Regions from separate parts of the Weissella sp. ESL1156 genome, predicted to be linked through region 1. Evidence: predicted binding sites of a transcription regulator. Region 1 holds the regulator's gene; the other holds the start of a gene.
What was found. Region 1 encodes Rex, which represses fermentation and respiration genes when NADH is low (regulators of the CRP and FNR family bind a similar motif). Its sites were predicted from a motif close to TTGTGAANTANTTCACAA; they were not measured.
Positions count from the first base shown of each region.

Region 2: ACSKY2_RS02815 (glycerol dehydrogenase) is a predicted target of Rex. The motif match lies at 3,639-3,656, and genes of this name have one in related genera.

Region 1 covers NZ_CP196372.1:70,460-78,504, forward strand. Annotated here, with positions in the region: gene ACSKY2_RS00430 (Gfo/Idh/MocA family protein) at 1-451, shown strand, start outside; gene ACSKY2_RS00435 (DEAD/DEAH box helicase) at 473-1,744, shown strand; gene ACSKY2_RS00440 (redox-sensing transcriptional repressor Rex) at 2,029-2,664, shown strand; gene ACSKY2_RS00445 (metal-dependent transcriptional regulator) at 2,744-3,400, opposite strand; gene ACSKY2_RS00450 (hypothetical protein) at 3,590-3,904, shown strand; gene ACSKY2_RS00455 (folate family ECF transporter S component) at 4,027-4,566, opposite strand; THF riboswitch at 4,606-4,698, opposite strand; gene rbsR (ribose utilization transcriptional repressor RbsR) at 4,892-5,884, shown strand; gene ACSKY2_RS00465 (DUF3114 domain-containing protein) at 5,924-6,946, shown strand; gene ACSKY2_RS00470 (aspartate kinase) at 7,189-8,045, opposite strand, start outside.
Region 2 covers NZ_CP196372.1:565,070-573,114, forward strand. Annotated here, with positions in the region: gene ACSKY2_RS02795 (PTS transporter subunit IIC) at 1-568, shown strand, start outside; gene ACSKY2_RS02800 (amidohydrolase family protein) at 611-1,585, shown strand; gene ACSKY2_RS02805 (SRPBCC family protein) at 1,698-2,060, opposite strand; gene ACSKY2_RS02810 (helix-turn-helix transcriptional regulator) at 2,099-2,395, opposite strand; gene ACSKY2_RS02815 (glycerol dehydrogenase) at 2,499-3,596, opposite strand; gene ACSKY2_RS02820 (tautomerase family protein) at 3,968-4,357, opposite strand; gene ACSKY2_RS02825 (iron-containing alcohol dehydrogenase family protein) at 4,654-5,754, shown strand; gene ACSKY2_RS02830 (putative quinol monooxygenase) at 6,018-6,347, shown strand; gene ACSKY2_RS02835 (VOC family protein) at 6,522-6,905, opposite strand; gene ACSKY2_RS02840 (zinc-dependent alcohol dehydrogenase family protein) at 7,101-8,045, opposite strand, start outside.

The sequences.
Region 1 (8,045 bases):
CGTTTATCCAATTTATGCAGCAATTAAATTATTTGGTAAGCCGCAAAAAAGTCATTACTTTGCAACAACACTTCGGAATGGGGCAGATGGGCGTGGAATTGCTATTCTACGTTATGCAGATTTTGATGTCACGATTGAATTTGGTAAGGGTTCAAATAGCTATTTGCAATCTGAAATTCTAGGTCGGCGTGACACGTTGGTTATTGGTAATATTGCTGAAGTAGTGGATGTTACTTATCACGATGCTGAGGGTGGTCAACAAAAACTAAGTAAAACACCTTTAGAAAATCCAATGGTTGCTGAAGCTGTCAAATTTGCTGACATGTTAAAACATCCTACAGAAACTGAAACAGAGTATCAAGCATTATTGACACTGAGTCAAACAGTCAATCAAGTACTATTTGATTTGCGTCAAGATGCGGGAATTGTCTTCCCAGCAGATGAAAAATAAGTGACAGACGAAGGAGAAAACATGGACTCTCGTTTTGAAGAGCGATTAACAACGATCGGGTTTCAGTCACTAACGCCCATTCAAGAAGCAGTCGCAGAACCATTGGCAGCAGGTGAGTCAATTGATGCGCTTGCACCAACAGGAACCGGGAAAACATTAGCTTTCATTTGGCCATTGTTACCAAAATTAGTACCAGATGATGGTGAACAGTTATTAATTTTAGCGCCATCACAAGAATTAGCAATGCAGACAACACGTGTTGCTCGTGAGTGGGCTAATGTGTTATCACTAAAAGTATTGTCGTTGACAGGTGGGGCAAACATCAAGCATCAAGTTGACCGGTTAAAAAAGCACCCTGAAATTTTGGTTGGTACACCTGGTCGTGTGAATGAGTTGATGAATAGTGGCAAGCTGAAACTAAAACGATTACGAACATTAATTTTAGATGAAGCTGATGAATTATTGCGTGATGATACAGCAAATCAAATTGATCATATTTGGGACATTATCAATGATAAAGACATCCAAGTGGCACTATTTGGCGCTACTGAAGTTGATACAACCATTGCTAACGGTTTATTTGATAGAGAGTTTATACGAATTGATCAGCGTCATGTTATGATGCCAACAACGATTAAACATGAATTTTGGCCAACCGCACATGATCAACGTCAAAAACGTTTACGTCAGTTAGCTGCCCAAAAGAACTTTCAAGCGATAGTATTTTTTAATACGACAAAGCAACTTAAAATTACGGCTAGCTTTTTAGCACATGAACATGTTGCCATGGCAACTTTGGTGAGAGGTGACTCAAGTACGACGCGTGCGAAATCATTAATGCATTTTAAAAAAGGTGTTGCCAAATTTCTGTTGACGACAGATGTTGGTGCGAGAGGATTGGATATTCCTGATTTAACAGCAGTAATCAATTTTGATTTACCACGTGATGGTGAAACTTATACGCACCGTGCAGGGCGAACTGGTCGTATGGGGAAGTCAGGATTAGTGATTTCTTTTGGTAACGATCATGACCTGCGTGATTTAAAAAAGATGGTAGCAGTTGATATTCAAACGGTTTCTGGTAGCCAGATGTCTCGCAAGCAAGCCGTGAGGTCAGCAACTACGGCAATAACTCATCATGATCGGCCTATTAAACAGGCAACTGGGATAACAACCAAAAGACAGGGTAAACATGCAGGGGAAAAAGTCATTGTATCGCGTGAAGAACGGTTTGCAAAAGAAAAACGAGCGCAAAGAAAGCATCGTAAAAACAAAGGTAAGCCAAAGCATTAATCATGGGCATTATGAAATTTTAAAATAGGTTTAGGGACTATTGATCTAGTTAGTCAGATTAGCTAGATCAATAGTCCTTTTTGAGCGAGACGTGCTGAAAGATACTGTGTTTGTTAATGATAGTATCTAGAAAACGCTTACAAAAAATAGTTATTTTGTGAATGTTCGATTGTTAGTTAGTTCACATAAATGATTAAATATGTTATGATAATAACTAATATGAGTTTCACAATCTTTGGAAATGTTTGTGAAAATAGTTAATTTTAAAAAAAGAGGTCGAACTAATGGTTGAACATGATATTCCTAGAGCAACGGCAAAGCGATTGCCAATTTACTATCGTTATTTGAAATTGCTGTTAGACTCTGGGACTGTCCGCGTTTCATCAAACGAATTATCCGAAGCTGTGAAATTTGATGCCGCAACGATTCGACGTGATTTTTCTTACTTCGGCGCACTTGGTAAGCGTGGTTATGGCTACGATGTTGAGGCATTAATGAATTTTTTTGGTGAAATTCTTAATCAAGATACATTAGCTTCAGTCGCATTGGTAGGAGTCGGAAATCTAGGACAGGCCTTATTGAACTTCAATTTTCATCAAAGTTCTAATGCACGAATTGCAGCAGCTTTTGATGTTAATCCAGAAATTGTTAATACGATCCAGTCGGGTATTCCTGTCTATAGTTTGGATGATTTAGAAAAGCAAATCATTGATCAACGAATTGATGTCGCAATTGTGACAGTACCGGCCAATGTAGCACAAGATGTTGCCAAGCGCCTAGCATCCGCAGGCATTCGTGGTATTTTAAACTTTACACCATTACGCTTGGATGTGCCAAAGTCTGTCCGTGTACAAAACGTTGACTTAACAAATGAGCTGCAAACGCTTTTGTATTTTATCAACAATTTTGGAGAAAAATAAGACAACGATCATTACCAATATAATATAAAAAAGCGCATCAGGAACCAATTTTGGTAACTGATGTGCTTTTTTGGAATGACTAGTCGTTGATATAAATAAAGTCAGCGGCATGTTGTGTTACTTGAATTGTTTGATCACCCGAAACTAAAACAAGGGGACCATCAAATGGCAAACGCTCTTTAATTGTCCAAGTTGTATTTAATCCTAGGTGTAGTGTTTCAGTATATTGTAATAGTTCTAAGTCTTCAGTAAAGCTGTTGATAGTGACAGTTTCATTATCTTTTGCTTCACGTAATGAACGTAATGATTTTGGTGAATAATGATGGTCGATATCAGGAATGCTGAGACCTTGGGGACTTAATTTTGGGAAACCTAAGTACTTATCTAGGGCGTTAATAAATTGATCATTAGCATCGTGATCAAGGTGATCAGCGTTTGAGTGGGCTTCTGAAATTGATAAGCCTAATTTTGTTGCACCAAATGTTTCAATTAAACGGTGGGCACGGATTAAACGGAGGGCTGTTTCACGACCAGGTTTTGTGAGTGTGACACCATAATAAGGCACAACATCAACTTCGCCAGCTTCTTGTAGTTTTGCCAGCATATTAGAAACCGATGAAGGAGTGACGTTTAAATGTTCAGCAATTTGGTTGTTAGAAATTTTTGTTGACTCATCGCCACCGCTTAATTCTAAGATTGTTTGTAGATATTGGGTTTTAGAAATAGATTCGGTCATAATGTAAAATTTCCTCGTTTGTTGTGAAATAGTTAATATGATTAATTATACCATGAAATGGTAGATAATGTATTTCATAAAAATGAAACTAATTATACGTTTGATAAAAAAATGATTTTAGGTTATGATAATTATGTAAAATTTAATTAGCAACTGACAACAGTCAGAAACAAGTTTTGGAGGCTTAAAATGCAGGAAATGAAAGTATGCCAAGAGAACAAGTTAGGGGGATGTACCTTAATTCGTCACCTATTACAAAGCTCACGTGATATTTCAGAGCAGACTGTACAACAATTAGCAACAGCACTAGAAGAAACACTGACTTGTCGGCCAGAAGTTTATGTTGGTCAGGTTTATGATAGTTGTGTTTATCGAATTGGTTGTGGTGATATTAACACTGAAACAAAATTATGTTTTTCAACGCCAGATGTTCGTAATAAATTTGCGAGTTCTTTTGAAGTTGCTTGTCGAGAAGTTGGCCTAACTGTGCATCGGAGTTACTAATAATAGGTTAAAAATAGTTCTAATTTCTATAATTAGTCATTTGGATGCAAATTAAGGTCGATCAGCTCCCTAGATGGTGGAAGCTGATCGACCTTTTTTTTGCATTATAAAATAATTTTTAATTAAATTTTTTGATGTAGTTGATCAATGGTTGTGTTATTCAGCAATAGATATAATAAAATACTTTGAATCGGCAAAAAAACAAGTTGTTTGATGACACGTACCCAAATTAGAGAAGTAATCGTTTGTGAATTGTGAATGTTACCAATCATGACAACCCATAGCGTGTTTAAGATGACATTAACAATTAACAAAACGATTGTAACCGTTAAAATAATCCGTAACCAAGAAAGCGTTTGGCGGCCATAGAAAGAAAAGCCGTAAATAGCGGCTGCAATTACTGCAGAAATAGTAAAGCCCCAGAAATAACCATAACCATTCATTAAGCTACTAATGACATCAGTAAAAATTGCAACGAGCATTCCCCAAAAGGGACCATACCACTTAGCAATCACTCCGACAATCAAGAACGTAAAGCCAACTTTGATGGTAGCAGTGCCGAATGAGAAACGACTAATGACTATTTGTAATGCCATTAAAATGCCCAGCATAGCAAGTTGTCGTGTACGTAAATGTGGTAAGACATATTCTAATGTTTTCATTTGAAAACACCTCCTTATTAATTGGAGGGTTTCACTTGTTACAGTGAATGTGATTCAAGCATCGCGGTAATCCTTCGTCCATGGCCCACATTCCGTTTCCACAGCACTTAACGCACCTGAATCTACCCTGTTCGTTTTACAGGAGTATATTTTACTACATTCTTATTAAAAGTAAACAGCTAGTTTAGAAATAAAACTTTTGAAAGGCATTTTAAAAGTTGGTAAAATGTTTTAGTAAAGATAATTTATGATCAAAAAGTTAATTGCATAACAAACTGGCAAATCAACGAATCTATTAATTGATCATTGAGATAAGAGGTAGGGCATGGGTAAAGTTTCAATCAGAGATGTGGCTAGTTTGGCAGGCGTATCAATTGCGACTGTCTCACAAGTCTTAAATGGTAAGGGTACGCGGTTTTCTGATAAAACCAAGGCCAAAGTATTTGCAGCGCGTGATGAAATCGGATATGTACCCAATGCGAGTGCACGGAGTTTAAAACAAGGATCAACGATACTAATTGGCGTTGTTGTTCCTAGTTTAAGAGCACCATTTTTTGGTGATTTAATTCAACGGATGCAAGAAAATTTACCTGACAATGTGTCGTTATCAATTATGACTGCTGTACCAGCAAAAACAGATCAAACAGTTGAAACATTAGTGAATGCAGGGGTACATGGTATTATTATGGCAAGCCAATTGACGAAACCAGTAACCGTGGCACATCGTTTAAAAAAACGTGGGATTGCACTAGTTGTGTTAGAAAATCATGATGAATTGGCAGAAGCGGATGCCGTTTATGCGTCAGATAAAAAAGGTGGTCGGCTCGTTGCTGAACATTTGTTAGCACTGGGGCATCGTCATGTCGTTTTGTTGGGTAATCAAGTTTATACCGACAATTTACAATATCGAACCGCATCGTTTAAAGAAACAATGTTAGCAGCAGGGGCGAAAGTTAGCGAAGTTGCGACTCGTAATTTAACAAAACATGCTGGTCGGGCAGCGGCGATGGCCGTATCGATTACGCAAGCCACAGCAGCGTTTGCATTAAATGATGAACTAGCAATTGGTTTAATTGCCGGATTAAATGCGCATGGTATTCGGGTTCCTGAAGATATGTCGGTTGTCGGGTATGATGATACTGACTATGCAGAATTTTTTCGGCCAGCATTAACGACTGTTGCACAACCAGTCTGGTTAGTTGCTGAAGCGGCGTTAAAAACAGTGATAGCTCGTATTAATCATCCAGATGCTGAACGGCAAGTAGCGGCATTTGATACGGCGTTGGTTATCCGTGAATCAACTGCATCTTTACAATAAGATGTGGTAAGCTAATCGTAGCAAGGAGGTCATTTTATAATGACAGGACTGTTCAAACGAACACGAGAATTAATAAAATCGCCTAAGGGTGTGGATAAACGCCAAAAAAATATGTCGACTGCCTTAGCCACACAAGTAACACATCTCATGAATGATGGCTGGGTTCCAAAGGCCATTGCCGTGTATGTTGATCATACGGTGAATAACGAAGCGTTAACAGATAAGACGATGAACCGTATATTGTCTGAAAATTGGGCAGAAGCGCATCGAATTGGTTCGGCGCTGTTTACTGAGATGTTTGCAGCTGGTTTTCATCGTGGCGGTTTGCCAGCGGCTGATCGTTTAGATATGCTATATAAAATTTTGGGGATGACAGTTAGTTCATCGAATTTTGTCAAAATGACGCGATTAGGCAATTGGCAGTTAAGGGAAACAATCGAAGATGCTGATTTATATTATTATCATATAGAAAGTTTGCAAGAGACACAAAGTTATTTTGAATTTGTCAAACAAGTGGCGTATATGATGCGTTTGAAGCATCATGCTTGGAATGGTATTCGTTCAAAGTATGAAACTAGTCGTCAGTTAAGTACGATTATAGATAATCAATTTCGTTATTATTTGAGCAAACCGATTGTTGATTTCATTGTTTGTCATCAGTGGCATCAAAATGATGTCTCTGATAGAATATTAGAATTAACAGGAACACCAGTCTCATATCCCGATGCACAATTTCATAATCGTGGCGTTGCAAAAAAAGACAATATTAAAGTAGCTTTGCCAGGATACCATTTGGAATTAATTTTCGATCATAACGGGCAAATTGTTTCAATGTGGCCAGTGTTAGAGAAACATCAAATCACTAATGAACAGGGTGTTTTAGTCTTTTCTGAGGATCCAGCAACTTACTCGTTGGCAGAACTACAGATGATTGCGAATACTGAATCGGCTAATTATGCGAATGCTGGTGGTCAAATCCATCAATCGTTAGATGTCATGCCAGCTAATCGGTATGCTGGTTTGGAATCTGATCTACGTAATTTTGCGAAAAATCAATTTTAACAGCCTGATATAGATAATAAATAAAAGAGAGTGTGACAAAAGACGTTTTGAAGCCGATTGTAACAATGATTAGGTGATTTTGGTTTGCAGTATAACGAAGAACCGGAAGCGCCTAATTGTTGTTACAGTAAGGCTTCAGTCTTTTGGAACACGTTTAAAGGCGCTAATCTACCAATCAAAATTGATAGATTAGCGCCTTTTTCAGCTGATCATAACGACTTATGTCTTAGCCCCTTTTAAATTTAGAAAACAGCCTGATAAATGACACGGACAGCATCATCCATCTGATCGACAGGAACGCCAATCATCGTTGAAATTTGTGAAGCACCTTGGTTGATCATCGGTAGGTTGATACCTGCTTGAGCTAATGCTGTGGTAATTTTACTAAAAGTACCAATATGTTTTGGCATGCCTTCACCAACAATCATAATAATGGCGTAGTCATCTAACCATTCGAGTTCATCTGGGGCAATCGTTGCGTATAAATCATGGCTAATATGGGCTTTAATATCAGGCGTAAGTTGTGATTTATCAAAGATAATAGTCATATCATCAATTCCAGATGGCATATGTTCATAACTAACGTGATAAGTGGCCAAAATTTGTAATATTTTCAAAGTGAAACCGACTTCACGATTTAACAAATAACGGTGTAAATAAAGTGCCGCAAAACGATTATCGTTTGCAATTCCTGTCACTGGATTCTTTGGATCAATGGCGTGATTTGGGACAATCATGGTTCCTGGTGCTTGTGGGTCGTTTGTATTTTTAACATTAATTGGTATATTTGCTTCAATGACCGGAATGATGGCCTCATCATGGAAAACAGCAAAGCCAGCATATGATAGTTCACGCATTTCACGATAAGTCATTTTTTTAATCGATTGAGGATTTGGTACAACCTTAGGATTAACAGCATAGATAGCTGATACATCAGTAAAATTTTCGTACAAATCAGCCTGAAAGCCACGTGCTAAGATCGCACCAGTAATATCGGAACCACCTCGACTAAAAGTTGCGGCATAACCATCATTGGTATAGGCAATAAATCCAGGAACAATCATTAAACGTGAATCATCAAAATCATAATTTTTAATAG
Region 2 (8,045 bases), 490 kb from region 1:
TGAAGACGCTGAAGAATTAGCTATAAAAGATAAGAAACGTTGGTTCTTGGCTGTTGATGATGGTGTGGGTTATGGTGAACCAGCAACCATTATTGCGGGTATTATTTTAATTCCGATCATGGTCCTGATCGCATTTATTTTGCCTGGCAACAAAACTTTGCCCGTTGTAGATCTTATTTCAATTCCATTTATGATTGAATCGATTGTTGCAATTACACACGGTAACATATTAAAGGTTATCTGCAACGGCGTAATTTGGTTTAGTCTAGGTCTTTATGCAAGCAGTTGGCTAGGTAGTGTTTATACAGGTGCTATTTCACATTATGGTGTTGCTATTCCTGCTGGTATTGTGCTTATCACCAGCTTTAACTTAATGGCGCGCCCTTTAAACGCGTTAATTTTCGCCGCTTGGATTTCAAAAAATCCAATATGGATCGGCTTAACTATCATTATTTATGTCGTATTTGCCGTTTTGCTTCGAACACATCGCGAACAAATCTGGCTATACCTTAAGAAAATGTCTGAAAAGAACGCTGGTTTTAATGGTAGCACTGAAAAAATCGTATAACTTTTACACAATAAATAAGAAATTGAGGTTAACTTAACAATGATTAAAAAAATTGATGGACATTTACATTTAGTTCGGGCAATTGCTGGTTTTAACGGTAAAGGACGCTTAACCCCATTGGGAGATGGTCGTGCAGTTTGGGATGATGGTACTATCATTAAGCTAATTCCCGATGGTCGTGGTGATGATAACTTTACCGCTGAGGCAGCCCTAGATATGATGGCTGAGTCTAATATTGAAAAAGCTGTTGTTTTACAGGGTAGTCTTAATGGTTATCAAAACTATTACACCTATCAAGCAATTAAAAAATATCCCGATAAGTTTATCGGTGCCTTCTCAGTTGATCCATTTTCAGAATTTTACATGGATATCGTTAAACGATATGTCGTTGATTTAGGTTTCCGGGCTATTAAATTTGAAATTAGCCAAGGTGGTGGTATGCATGGTTATCACTATGACACACCATTCAGACTAGATACTAATCCACGCATTGGCCGTATCATGCATTTCATTTCTGACTATCCTGGTTTCGTTGTCACGGTAGATTATGGTAATTTTGAACAATTTAGTTATCAACCAGAGGCGATTGCTAATCTGGCTAAAATGTATCCAAATATTGACTTTGTTGTCTGCCATTTGTCATTTCCAAATGCTGATCACCCAGACCGTTTACGTGCTGCACTTGCACAATGGCAACCATATGAGAATATTTACACAGATATCTCAGCTATTCAAGATATTGAAAGTGAAACAGTCTTTCCATTTCCACGTTGTGAACAAGATGTTAAAATTGCTAAAGAAATGTTAGGCGCAAAACGTATCATCTGGGGAACTGACTCTCCATGGTCTGCCACATTCAACACATATCATGAGTTAGCAACTTGGTTAGAAAGCACAAACATATTTACTGAAGCAGAATATGCCGATGTCATGTATAACAATGCTTTACGCGTCTACTTCAAACCAACAGCCGTTGCTGCCATCGCTAATGCCGATGACCCAGTTGTAAAACAGTAAATCACATTTACCGAATATCCTAAACTTAGAAAACTAAGACAGCGCCATTTCAATTAAAATGAAAAAAGATCAAAATGAAGGATTTATCTTCACTTTGATCTTTTTTGTCTCTTTATTTTTCAATATGACCTACCCGCTCAACATATGTCTTTAAATGATTTAAGTTGATATTAAGAGCATGCTTTGCAATTGGTTTCAGTAATTGTAACGGTAAATGTATCTCCGCCTTTTCTGCTAAATAAACATCTTCTTGAACAGTCGTTTGTTCATGATTACCCTTTAATTTAAATATAATTTCATATGATAAATTACCACTAGTACTCGTATATTCGATAATACCATCTTCTGTTTTGACAGTAATTTTCTCATATTGATTAACTGCCGAACCACTTCTAGTAATTACGAAGTGGTCGCCTTCTTGCTTTACTAATGTGATTTCTGGTACCCATTTTATTAAAGTTTGTGGGTTTGACAAAATTTTAGCGATCTGTACTTGACTTGCGTTAGCAATAATTACGTTTGAAAAAATTTTTTTAAGTCTTCATATTGATGTTGGTTGCACAATTTGGAAAGTACTTGATTAAACTGTTTATTAGTTGAGATCAAAAAATCACTAGATAAGCTAATTTCATCTAAGCTAACTGAAAGACGGTCATACAAAGATAGCAACAAACGTGCATTCGGCATATACTTGCCATTCTCTATAGCTGATAACATTGACTGTGCGCAAATACCTCGTGCAACAGCGTCCTGTGAAAGATGCTGTTGTTTACGAATTTTTTTTAATGAACTTCCCAATTGATTTTTCATTGTTCGATTCCTCCAACACAGTCTGTACTTAAAATACATTATACAAGCAGTCACTAAAAAAGACTCAGCTATTTTATAACCAAATCTTCTCATCTAAATATTATTAATTCTTTTTTTCTCTATTTTTAACATAGCTATCGACAGTCATAATCGCATTAGCAACATCTTCCGCAGTTACTTCAAACGGCATTTGATGAATTGTCTCTGTTGGAATTGTTGCTTGCTGACCAACTTTTAAGAAATCATCATATGTTGCATTCTCTAAGTGTAAATCAGCCAAAGTTGTTGGCAAACCTAATGATTGATTAAAATCAATATATTTATTTAATACTTCCGTTGGAACATTATCTAACACTAGTTCACAAAGATATCCATAGGCAACTTTTTCACCATGCATCATTTTTTCACTTTCACCAGACAAAACGGTAAAACCATTATAAATGGCGTGGGCAGCAGCCAACCCTGAACTTTCAAAGCCAATACCACTTAGTAACGTATTTGCTTCAACGATTGTTTCTAGAGCTGCTGTCACAACATGAGCTTTTGTCGCAGCAACAGCTTCATGGGCGTGCGCAAACAAATTATCCTCACATGTTTGTGCAATCGCCAAAGATGCCAGTGTTGGTGATTGTCCTAACATTGAATTATTATACCCTCTTGCAACATCTTGTGCCTCAATATTCGTAGCCATCGCATCACCAATACCAGCAATTAAATTCCGTACTGGTGCATTAGCAACAACCTTTGTATCAACTAAAACGATATCTGGATTCTTATCATAAAAAGCATAATTAGTGAATTGTCCTTCAGGTGTATAGAGTACCGACAATGCTGAACAAGGTGCATCTGTTGAAGCTACTGTTGGTAAAATAGCAACAGGAATTTGTAATTTATCAGCAATATTTTTTGCCGTATCTAATGTCTTACCACCACCTAAACCAATAATAAAATCATTTGCATTTTTCTCACCAATGGCAACGACTCGATCAATTTCCTCCTCTGACGCTTCACCACCAAAGGTCACATGCGTTACCATAAAATCAGATGATAAGATATGACTTAATTTTTCACCCACAATTCCCCAAACAATCTCATCACACAATAATATTGGTTTTTTTCCAAAGTTTTCAAGGTATTCCTTGGGATGATCCAATACCCCACTTCCTTGAACATAGTGTGCTGGACTTGAAAATGCTTTAATCATATTTATTATCCCCCATATGAAAAATTTACGGTTCTTATTTTGTGATTTATTTCACTAAATAAAGTCTAACAAATCTGAAGGTATATGACCAGCAACTTGCTCAAAATTTTTCAAAACGTGCAATTTACCCGTATGACGCTGGTAAATGAGTTATCATTTATTGATGCTTACCAATCTATATTGCATACGCCATCATTATCAACCATATTTTTTACAAAATATAACAAAACGAGAATGAAATAAAAGACGTTCTAAAGACGATTGTAACGACAATTAGGTGCCTGTTGTTGGAAAGACGTCATTTTTTGAAACACGTTTAAGGGTGTCATAACAACTTGTGTTCCAATTTCTCCAAACATCATCGCTATTTAAAGTTTCCCCGTTAAAAATTGTGCCTCACCAAAGCCAAAGCTCCAATTAGCATCCCCGTTGATCGTAAAATTAACCATCAAATCATTTTCAGCCACTAACTTGTGTCCTGCCAATTCATGGGCTAACTCCGCATAAAAATTCTTAATATCAGATTCATTTCGAGGCCGACTAGTCACCGAGACAACCAGCACATTTTGACTCCGTTCAAAACCCAATCCTGTATCCTGAATATTCATTTCATAGGGCTCATGTTGCGTTACAATTTGATAGCAGTCTCGTTGATCAACCCCAAAATTATTGACTACAGTTATTTGCGTAATTTTCAGAATATTCTCAATATCCTCTTTTGTACGTCCTTTAATTAAATCAAATCTCACAAGTGGCATCACACGAATCTCCCTTCTGTTTACCTATCATTCTACTGAAATTAACTGATTAATACAAAAACATACTTTCATTTAATCATATTTCCAACATGACATGATTAAATGCAAGAATATATGAATAAATTTTTAATAAAAATATTGTAACAACAATAAACAATACTGATAAATTAAAATAATTAGAATTTAATTAAAAAATAATTGACTTTTTATTTTTTTAGGTCGATAATACGTCACTAATGAACCCATTACACAGATAGTTTGTTAGGTTTATTAATTAATTTATAAAGGAGCATCATATGATTTCACAAAGTGGACCACAGCGTTATATTTCAGATAATGAGGCTTACAATTATTTACCAGAATTTATTAATGAATTAAATATTAAGTCATTATTATTTTTACATGGTGAGAAATCTTTAGCGGCTGCACAACCGTACTTACCCGATTGGCCAACTAATGTTAAAGTCATTGACGTGCCTTTTGGCGGTGAATGTTCATATGAAGAAATTGCTCGGATACGAAGCATTGCAGATGAGAATCAAATTGATATGGTCGTTGGTCTTGGTGGTGGTAAAGTTCTTGATACCGCTAAAAGTGTCACAACAGGAACCCATCGTTACCTTGTATTAATACCAACTTTAGCTAGTAATTGCGCACCTTGGTCTGCTATTTCTGTCCACTACAAAGAATCCGGTGAACATATTGATCATCAAATCTATTTAGAAACCGCAAATTTAATGTTATTAAATCCACAGGTTATTCTAAATTCACCAATTGATTATTTTGTGGCTGGTATTGGTGATACTTTAGCAAAATTCTATGAATCTGAACTTATTTTTGAACAATTACCTGAAAACGCATATACAATTGCCCTAATGATTTCACAACAAATGGGTCGTAACTGTAAAGAAATTTTGCTCAAGCATGCTATTGGCGCCGTAAATGATATGCGCGCAGGTCAGTTAACACCAAGATGGCGCCAGGTTGCTGAAACGATTATTGTTATGGCAGGAACTGTTGGCGGTTGGGGTGATGACTATGGTCGTGCCTCTGGTGCTCACGCCATTCATGACGCATTGACTAGCTTTCCAGCAACATCATCACATCTACATGGTGCCAAAGTTGCTTATGGTATTCTCGTCCTATTGGCGATTGAACATCACACTGACGATTTGAAAAAGCTATTACCCTTCTATATCAAGCTTGGTTTACCAATTAGCCTAGCGGATCTTGATTTAAAAGATATTAGTGACCAAGATATTGAATATCTTGCGCAAACTGCAGCGGACCCAAGTACGCAAATGCATTTCGTTCCTACGAAAACGCCAATTACCACGGATACGATCAAAGAGTCTATTTTAGCAGTGGAAGATATTACAACGGCCGTTACGAAATAGACATAATAACAAAAATAAGAACTTGTTATCTACTGATGTCCTGATGTCAATCAATTAGATTTCAAGTTCTTTTTTAAATAAAAAATTGTTATAAATATTTGTAACATATACGGATATTATACTAAAATAACGACAGTATAAAATTCACTCATTTCATGTTATTTAATCATTTAGTGCCTGATATGATATCTGTTCTTTTGATTTTGAAATCGTTTTCTAATATAATAGTACTGTTTAAAAGACACAGGCGAAAGGAAAAAACAATGTGTTTAACCGTTAATTTATACTACACTGGGACAAATGGTGCTGCAAAAAAATTTGTTCAAGAAATGATTGACCAGGGAATTGTTGCAAAAATTCGTGCTGAAAAAGGCAACTTGAAATATCATTATTTTATACCCTGGGATGATCCTGAAACGGTCATGCTAATTGATAGTTGGGAAAATCAAGATGCACTCGATAAGCACCACGCATCAGAAATGATGACAGATTTAGCACAATTGCGAGAGAAATACGATTTACATATGACCGTCGAACGTTATCGAAAAGATACATCTGACTCATCACACGATGATAAGTTCATACGTCACTAACAAAAGAAGCTAGGATAAAAGTCTTATTAACAATAAATATCCATACTATACGAAGATGACGCCTGTAGTTCAACAGGTGCTTATCATATAATTACGATAAGTAGTCAATTTCATCATGTATAATTTGAATATTCAGATTTGTTTTTACTTTTATCCTAGCTTCTTTTGTTAATCTCACGCAATTATTTCACAAAACTCAACAATCACACCATCTGGTCCTTGAACATTAAAGAATTTAATGCCTTTATCCCAAAATGGTAAATGTTGTACTTCATTATCAATTAACTGGAAGCCTTCTTTTTTGGCTGCCACAAATGCTGCATCTGCATCATTTGTGTCCATTGAAATATGATTAATTGCACCAGGCTTACCAACAATTTCATCGCCTGCCCATGCTTCAATAACTAAATTTTCACGTTGCATAAAGATAACATGACCAACTGGAAAATCACCAACTTTTTTAAATCCTAACTTTTCCAAAAATTTTTCCGATTCCTCTAAAGAAGATGTTGGAATACCAACATGTTGTAATCCTGAATAATAATCAGCAAATGCCATCATTTTCCCCTTTACTTTTTATAATAACACCTATTTCGTATTCACTGATGTTATATGCCAACAGCAATTAATCAGTAAAGTAAGTTACGAAAGACATATTCTCCCAATAACGTCAACTAACACTTATCTGATATCTGAGCAAAAAAGCCACTCACTGATGCGTCTACATCACTATTTTTGCGTTTCAAAGATCAATTAAGCTTCTTCACCACCAACTTTGACGACAGCCTTAGAAACAACACCTAATTTACCATTAACAAAATCATCAACTGTCTTGTAATCCAATTCATGTGACATCAAATTTTCAACATTTAATTTACCAGACGATAACAAAGCTAACGAATCTTCAAAACTATTTGGATTGATGAATGATCCTTGAATTGTTAATTGTTTTTGGAAAATTTCATATGTGTTCATTTCAAACTTTGCATCTGGACCACCAACACCAAACATCAATACTTGTGCGCCTCGTGCAGCTGATGCAATCGCTTCTTCTTGTGTTTGTGGCATACCAACTGCTTCAATCACAACATCGTAAGCTTCTGTCGGAATTTTATCACCATTATTTGTATTGAAAGTATTCTTAACACCAAACTTTTCTTTATTCATTGCAAGTTTTTCATCAACAATACCTGCTAAATCAACTTGATGAATACCATAAGCTTGCAAAATTTGAACAAACAACTCACCCATAAAGCCATCACCAATAACTAGAGCCTTTTGGTAAGGTGATACCTTCAAAAGCTTAATACCATGAACAGCACAAGAAATTGGCTCAACAACTGATGCTGATTTCAATGAAACATTATTAGGAATTTGATAAACGACTGAAGCTGGTGCAGTAAAATATTCTTCAAAACCACCATCACGCGTCACACCAACAGCTGACAAATTCTCACATAATTCAGGACGCCCGGTACGGCAGAATTTACATTGACCACAATAAATATTAGGATCAACAGTCACACGATCCCCTACTTTAACATTTGTGACTGCATCCCCTACTTCAGTAACTACGCCCGAATTTTCGTGTCCCAAAACAATTGGTGGCACAGCATTTGTAGAACCAGGTAATCCAGCATACAACGCATGGTCTGTTCCGCAAATTCCTGCAAATGCAGTATGGATTAAGACCTCATT